Regions from separate parts of the Streptomyces sp. NPDC039736 genome, predicted to be linked through region 1. Evidence: predicted binding sites of a transcription regulator. Region 1 holds the regulator's gene; the other holds the start of a gene.
What was found. Region 1 encodes HrcA, which represses chaperone genes, less so after heat shock. Its sites were predicted from a motif close to TTNGCACTCNGNNNNNCNGAGTGCNAA; they were not measured.
Positions count from the first base shown of each region.

Region 2: groL (chaperonin GroEL) is a predicted target of HrcA. The motif match lies at 1,566-1,592, and genes of this name have one in related genera.

Region 1 covers NZ_JBVIUQ010000004.1:237,040-240,443, forward strand. The annotation lists gene dnaJ (molecular chaperone DnaJ) at 1-587, opposite strand, end outside; gene hrcA (heat-inducible transcriptional repressor HrcA) at 588-1,604, opposite strand; gene ACZ56L_RS14415 (MBL fold metallo-hydrolase) at 1,777-2,508, shown strand; gene ACZ56L_RS14420 (DUF3097 domain-containing protein) at 2,543-3,370, shown strand.
Region 2 covers NZ_JBVIUQ010000002.1:552,725-556,128, reverse strand. The annotation lists gene groL (chaperonin GroEL) at 1-1,397, opposite strand, end outside; gene ACZ56L_RS07550 (cold-shock protein) at 1,829-2,032, opposite strand; gene ACZ56L_RS07545 (MoaD/ThiS family protein) at 2,475-2,750, opposite strand; gene thrC (threonine synthase) at 2,780-3,404, opposite strand, start outside.

The DNA.
Region 1 (3,404 bases):
ACCGTGCCGAAGCCCTGGCACTGCGGGCAGGGGCGCGAGGTCATGACCTGGCCGAGGAAGGACCGGGTGACCTGCGAGACCTCACCGCGCCCGCGGCACATGTCGCAGGTCTGCGCGGAGGTGCCGGGGGCCGCGCCCTCGCCGCTGCACGTGGTGCAGACGACGGCGGTGTCGACCTGGATCTCCTTGGTGGTGCCGAAGGCCGCCTCATTGAGGTCGATCTCCAGGCGGATCATGGCGTCCTGGCCGCGGCGGGTGCGCGAGCGCGGGCCGCGCTGCGACGCCGTGCCGAAGAAGGCGTCCATGATGTCGGAGAAGTTCCCGAAACCGCCCTGGCCGAAGCCGCCCGCGGCACCGCCGCCGCCGGAGGCCGACAGCGGGTCGCCGCCGAGGTCGTAGACCTGCTTCTTCTGCGGGTCCGACAACACCTCGTAGGCGGCGTTGATCTCCTTGAAGCGCTCCTGGGTCTTCGGGTCCGGATTGACGTCCGGGTGGAGCTCACGGGCGAGGCGCCGGAACGCCTTCTTGATTTCGTCCTGGGAAGCGTCGCGGCGCACGCCGAGTACGGCGTAGTAGTCCGTGGCCACTTACGACTCCGCCAGGATCTGTCCGACGTAACGTGCCACTGCGCGTACCGCTCCCATCGTTCCGGGGTAGTCCATGCGGGTCGGTCCGACCACGCCTAGTTTGGCGACTGCCTCGTCGCCCGAACCGTAGCCGACTGCGACCACGGACGTTGAACTGAGTCCTTCATGGGCGTTCTCGTGCCCGATGCGCACCGTCATGCCGGACTCGGTGGCCTCGCCGAGCAGCTTCAGCAGTACCACCTGCTCCTCCAGCGCCTCCAGTACGGGGCGGATGGTGAGCGGGAAGTCGTGGCCGAAGCGGGTGAGATTGGCGGTGCCGCCGATCATCAGCCGTTCCTCGGTCTCCTCCACCAGTGTCTCAAGGAGAGTCGCGAGCACCGTCGAGACGGTTCCCCTGTCCTCCGGCTCGAACGACTCGGGGAGGTCCTGCACCAACTGCGGCACGTCGGCGAACCTGCGGCCCACGACCCGGCTGTTGAGCCGGGCCCGCAGGTCAGCGAGGGAGGTCTCGCCGAACGGCGCCGGGCAGTCGATCATCCGCTGCTCGACGCGGCCGGTGTCGGTGATCAGCACCAGCATCAGCCGGGCCGGGGCCAGTGAGAGAAGTTCCACATGGCGCACCGTGGAACGCGTCAGCGACGGGTACTGCACGACCGCCACCTGCCGGGTCAGCTGCGCGAGCAGCCGCACGGTGCGGGCGACGACGTCGTCCAGGTCCACGGAGGCGTCCAGGAAGTTCTGGATGGCACGCCGCTCCGGCGTCGACAGGGGCTTGACCCCGGCCAGCCGGTCGACGAACAGCCGGTACCCCTTGTCGGTGGGGATGCGCCCGGCGCTGGTGTGCGGCTGGGCGATGAACCCCTCGTCCTCCAGGGCCGCCATGTCGTTGCGCACGGTGGCCGGGGAGACCCCGAGCTGGTGACGCTCGGTGAGGGCCTTGGAGCCGACGGGCTCCTCCGTGCCGACGTAGTCCTGGACGATGGCGCGCAGCACTTCAAGTCTGCGTTCACTGAGCATCGCGCACACCTCCAAGCCGTGATGTTCCCTGGTGCCGATCGGACATGTGGAGCTTGTGCCCCGGTGTCCCGCTTGGCACTCACCGTGTGCGAGTGCCAGCGATTCCCCGGGTCAGTGTACGGCGGCGCGGTCCGGTCCGGGCAAGGGCGGCTGCTCACGCTAGCGTCACGGTATGGACATGCGATGGGAAGAGGCAGGCTGGGAACGTCTCGCTCCGGGGGTCGGCAGGCGGCGGATGCCCGGCTGGGACGCCACGATCGGCCTGGTGGCGGGGGCCCGGGGGGCCCTGCTGTACGACACGGGCTCCTCGCTGCGGGAGGGCGCGGAGGTACGGACGCAGGCCGAGGCCCTCCTGGGCCGCAGAGTGACGCACGTCGCTCTCGGCCACCCGCACTTCGACCACGTCCTGGGCACCGGGGCGTTCGCCGGCGTCGAGGTCTTCGCCGCGTCCGGCATGGACGTCCTGCTGACCACGCAGCGCGACGCGCTCGCCGACGACGCGGCCCGGCAGGGGGTGCCGCACGACGCCGCCGTCGAGGCCGCGGAGCTGCTGCGCGCCCCGCGGCACCTGGTGTCCGACGAACGCACCCTCGACCTGGGCGGCGGGCGCGGTGTCCTGTTCGCCAACCTGGGGCCCGCGCACAGCGGGCACGACCTGGTGGCCCTCGTACCGGGCCTCCGGGGCGGCCCCGGGGTCGTCTTCTGCGGGGACCTGGTGGAGGAGTCCGGGGAGCCGCAGGCGGGCCGGGACGCGGTCGGCGGGCGGTGGCCCGAGGCGTTGGACCGGCTGCTGGCTTTGGGCGGCGAGGACGCCGTGTACGTGCCGGGGCACGGGGCCGTGGTGGACGCGGCGTTCGTACGGGCGCAACGGGACGCGCTGGCGCGCCGTTTCGGGGTCTGCTGACCGGTCGCGCGGCCGGTGTCGTAGCGTCGGCGGCATGCGCAGTTACAGCCCGGACTTCACGCCGCCGTGGAAGAAGCCGAAGCCCGTCCCCGAACTGGCCGCCGAGTACGACCTGGTGGTGGAGGAGGTGTCGACGGGCTTCTGCGGTGCGGTCGTCCGTACCGAGAAGACGGCGCAGGGGCCGACGGTCACCCTGGAGGACCGCTTCGGCAAGCACCGGGTGTTCCCGATGACCCCGGCGGGCTTCCTCCACGAGGGGACGCCCGTGACGCTGGTGCGCCCGTCCTCCGGTGCCGGTCCGGTGCGTCCCGCCCGTACCGCCTCCGGGTCGGTCGCCGTCGCGAACGCCCGCGCGCGCGTGGCGCGGGCGGGGCGCATCTACGTGGAGGGGCGGCACGACGCGGAGCTGGTGGAGCGGGTGTGGGGCGACGACCTGCGCGTCGAGGGCGTCGTCGTCGAGTACCTGGAGGGCATCGACGACCTGCCCGCGATCGTGGCCGACTTCGCCCCGGGCCCGGACGCCCGGCTGGGCGTCCTGGTCGACCACCTGGTGCCGGGCTCGAAGGAGTCCCGGATCGCCGCCCGGGTGACGGACGCGAACGTCCTGGTCGTCGGGCACCCGTACATCGACGTCTGGGAGGCCGTGAAGCCGTCGTCGGTGGGCATCCCCGGCTGGCCCCGGGTTCCGCGCGGCCAGGACTGGAAGACGGGCGTGTGCCGGGCGCTGGGCTGGCCGGAGAACACCGGGGCGGCCTGGCAGCACATCCTGGGGCGGGTGCGTACGTACAAGGATCTCCAGCCGGAGCTGCTGGGGCGCGTCGAGGAACTCATCGACTTCGTGACGGCCCCGGAGGACGGCTGAGCGCCGCAGGACCGCTGAGGGCGGCACCCGGTGC
Region 2 (3,404 bases), on a different contig from region 1:
ACCTTCTCCACGACGACGCCGCCCTCGAGGCCGCCGTTGACGGCGATCTGCTTGAGCGGGGCCTCCAGCGCGAGCTTCACGGCGTTGGCGCCGGTCGCCTCGTCGCCCGTGAGCTCCAGCTTCTCGAAGACCGCGGAGGCCTGGAGGAGGGCGACGCCACCACCGGCGACGATGCCCTCTTCGACGGCCGCCTTCGCGTTGCGGACGGCGTCCTCGATGCGGTGCTTGCGCTCCTTGAGCTCGACCTCGGTGGCGGCGCCGGCCTTGATGACGGCCACGCCGCCGGCCAGCTTCGCCAGGCGCTCCTGGAGCTTCTCGCGGTCGTAGTCCGAGTCGCTGTTCTCGATCTCGGCGCGGATCTGGTTCACGCGACCGGCGACCTGCTCGCTGTCACCGGCACCGTCGACGATGGTCGTCTCGTCCTTGGTGATGACGACCTTGCGGGCGCGGCCGAGGAGGTCCAGGCCCGCGTTCTCCAGCTTGAGGCCGACCTCTTCGGAGATGACCGTGCCGCCCGTGAGGATGGCGATGTCGTTCAGCATGGCCTTGCGGCGGTCGCCGAAGCCCGGGGCCTTGACGGCGACGGACTTGAAGGTGCCGCGGATCTTGTTGACGACCAGGGTGGAGAGCGCCTCGCCCTCGACGTCCTCGGCGATGATCAGCAGGGGCTTGCCCGACTGCATGACCTTCTCCAGCAGCGGAAGGAGGTCCTTCACGTTGCCGATCTTCGAGTTGACGATGAGGATGTACGGGTCGTCGAGCGCCGACTCCATGCGCTCCATGTCCGTCGCGAAGTACGCGGAGATGTAGCCCTTGTCGAAGCGCATGCCCTCGGTGAGCTCGAGCTCCAGGCCGAAGGTCTGCGACTCCTCGACCGTGATGACGCCTTCCTTGCCGACCTTGTCCATCGCCTCGGCGATGAGCTCGCCGATCTGGGTGTCGGCGGCGGAGATGGAGGCCGTCGAAGCGATCTGCTCCTTGGTCTCGACATCCTTCGCCTGCTCCAGGAGCGCGGCGGAGACGGCCTCGACGGCCTTCTCGATGCCACGCTTCAGGGCCATCGGGTTGGCGCCCGCGGCGACGTTGCGGAGACCCTCACGGACCAGCGCCTGCGCGAGGACGGTCGCGGTCGTCGTGCCGTCACCGGCGACGTCGTCCGTCTTCTTCGCGACCTCCTTGACGAGCTCGGCGCCGATCTTCTCGTACGGGTCCTCGAGCTCGATCTCCTTGGCGATGGAGACGCCGTCGTTGGTGATCGTGGGGGCGCCCCACTTCTTCTCAAGGACGACGTTCCGGCCCTTGGGGCCAAGGGTGACCTTGACGGCGTCGGCGAGCTGGTTCATGCCACGCTCGAGGCCGCGCCGGGCCTCCTCGTCGAACGCGATGATCTTGGCCATGTGAAGTGGTCCTCCCAGGACTGGGGTGGATTTCTCCGGACCGTACGATTCGGCGCCCGCGACGGACGGCCTCGCGATGCCCGGGATTCCTTACCCCGACACCACTCGGCCTCACCGAACCTGGTCCAAGTTCTGTCACTCTCACGGGGAGAGTGCTAACGCCAATGATTAGCACTCGACCCATGCGAGTGCAAGCGGGTACCACAGATCGCGGGAAGCGCAGCAGGTCGTGGGCCGGACGTGCGACGGGACCCGCAGCCGGGGCGCGACGGGATGCACGGCCGGGGCGCGACGGAGCCCGCGAGGGGCGCGCGGCCGGAGTGCGCCCGGACGCACCTGGGGCCCGTACCCCGGTGACGGAGTGCGGGCCCTAGGTGTGTGAGTGCTGGTGAAGTCGCTGAGTAGTGCGTCGGTGGCCGATCGCGCCGAGATCAGACGGCGAGCTTGACCATGTCCGCCTGCGGACCCTTCTGGCCCTGCGAGATCTCGAACTCGACTCGCTGACCCTCTTCAAGGGTGCGGTAGCCGTCCATCTGGATCGCGCTGTAGTGGACGAAAACATCCGCACCACCGTCGACCGCGATGAAGCCGTACCCCTTCTCCGCGTTGAACCACTTGACGGTGCCCTGAGCCATGCCTAACTCCCCTATTACTGGCCCTTGCGCGGGGCCGCACTTCGCGACCCCGGGTCAGACCCCACCCGCCGACAGGATCGCGGTGGGCGTGCGCCGTAGCGCGTCGACCGCGGCTGAATGTATCCGCCCAACTGCCCTCTGCAACAGGTCAATTGGACGAGAATTCTGGGCACGCCCGAACGCCCGGAACGGTCAACTCTCGCGTTTCCGGGGCAAGTCGGGCCGGACATAGCGTGTGCATCGGCGGCAAAACGCTCGGGCACACGGGCCGCATCTTGTCGCCTTCTCATATGCGCGGGGCATGGGCGGCGACCGGGGCTTCCCCCACTCTACCCCTTTCAACCATGCAGAATTGCCCCCTCCGCTTGTGTGCGGAGGGGGCAACAGGGGCCGGTGCGGAGCGCGTTGGGGCGTGCGGACGCCCCCGCGGCAGGGGCGGCGGTCAGCCGCCGGCGACGGCCGGGATGATCGAGACGCCGGCGCCGTCCGGGGTGGCCGTCTCGAGGCCGCTCTCGAAGCGGACGTCGTCGTCGTTCACGTACACGTTCACGAAGCGGCGCAGCTTGCCCTGGTCGTCCAGGACGCGCGCGGCGATGCCCGTGTGGTTCTTCTCCAGGTCGGCGATGACCTCGGCGAGGGTCGCCCCCTCGGCGGCCACCTCGGCCTCGCCGCCCGTGTACGTGCGCAGGATGGTGGGGATGCGGACCTTGACGCTCATGGTGTTCAGCCTTTCCAGTACGGGGGAATTCAGCGTGCCAGGCCGGCGTCGCGGAACGCGTCCAGGCTCGGGCGGATGGTCGCGGAGGGGCCGGTGGTGGGGGCCACCGCGTCCAGCGTCTTGAGGCCGTCGCCGGTGTTGAGGACGACGGTGGTGAGGGCGGGGTCCAGCAGGCCGGATTCGATGAGCTTCTTCGTCACGCCGACGGTCACGCCGCCCGCGGTCTCCGCGAAGATGCCCTCGGTGCGGGCCAGCAGCTTGATGGCGTCCACGACCTGCTCGTCGTTGACGTCCTCGACCGCGCCGCCGGTGCGCCGGGCGATGTCCAGGACGTACGGGCCGTCCGCCGGGTTGCCGATGGCGAGCGACTTGGCGATCGTGTCCGGCTTCTGGGGGCGGACCACGTCGTGCCCCGCCTTGAAGGCCGTCGACACCGGCGAGCAGCCCTCCGCCTGGGCGCCGAAGATCTTGTACGGCCTGTCCTCGACCAGACCCAGCCTGATCAGCTCCTGCAAGCCCTTGTCGATCTTGGTGAGCTGGGAGCCCGAGGCGATCGGGATGACGATCTGGTCCGGCAGCCGCCAGCCGAGCTGCTCGCAGATCTCGTACGCGAGCGTCTTGGAGCCCTCGCCGTAGTACGGGCGCAGGTTGACG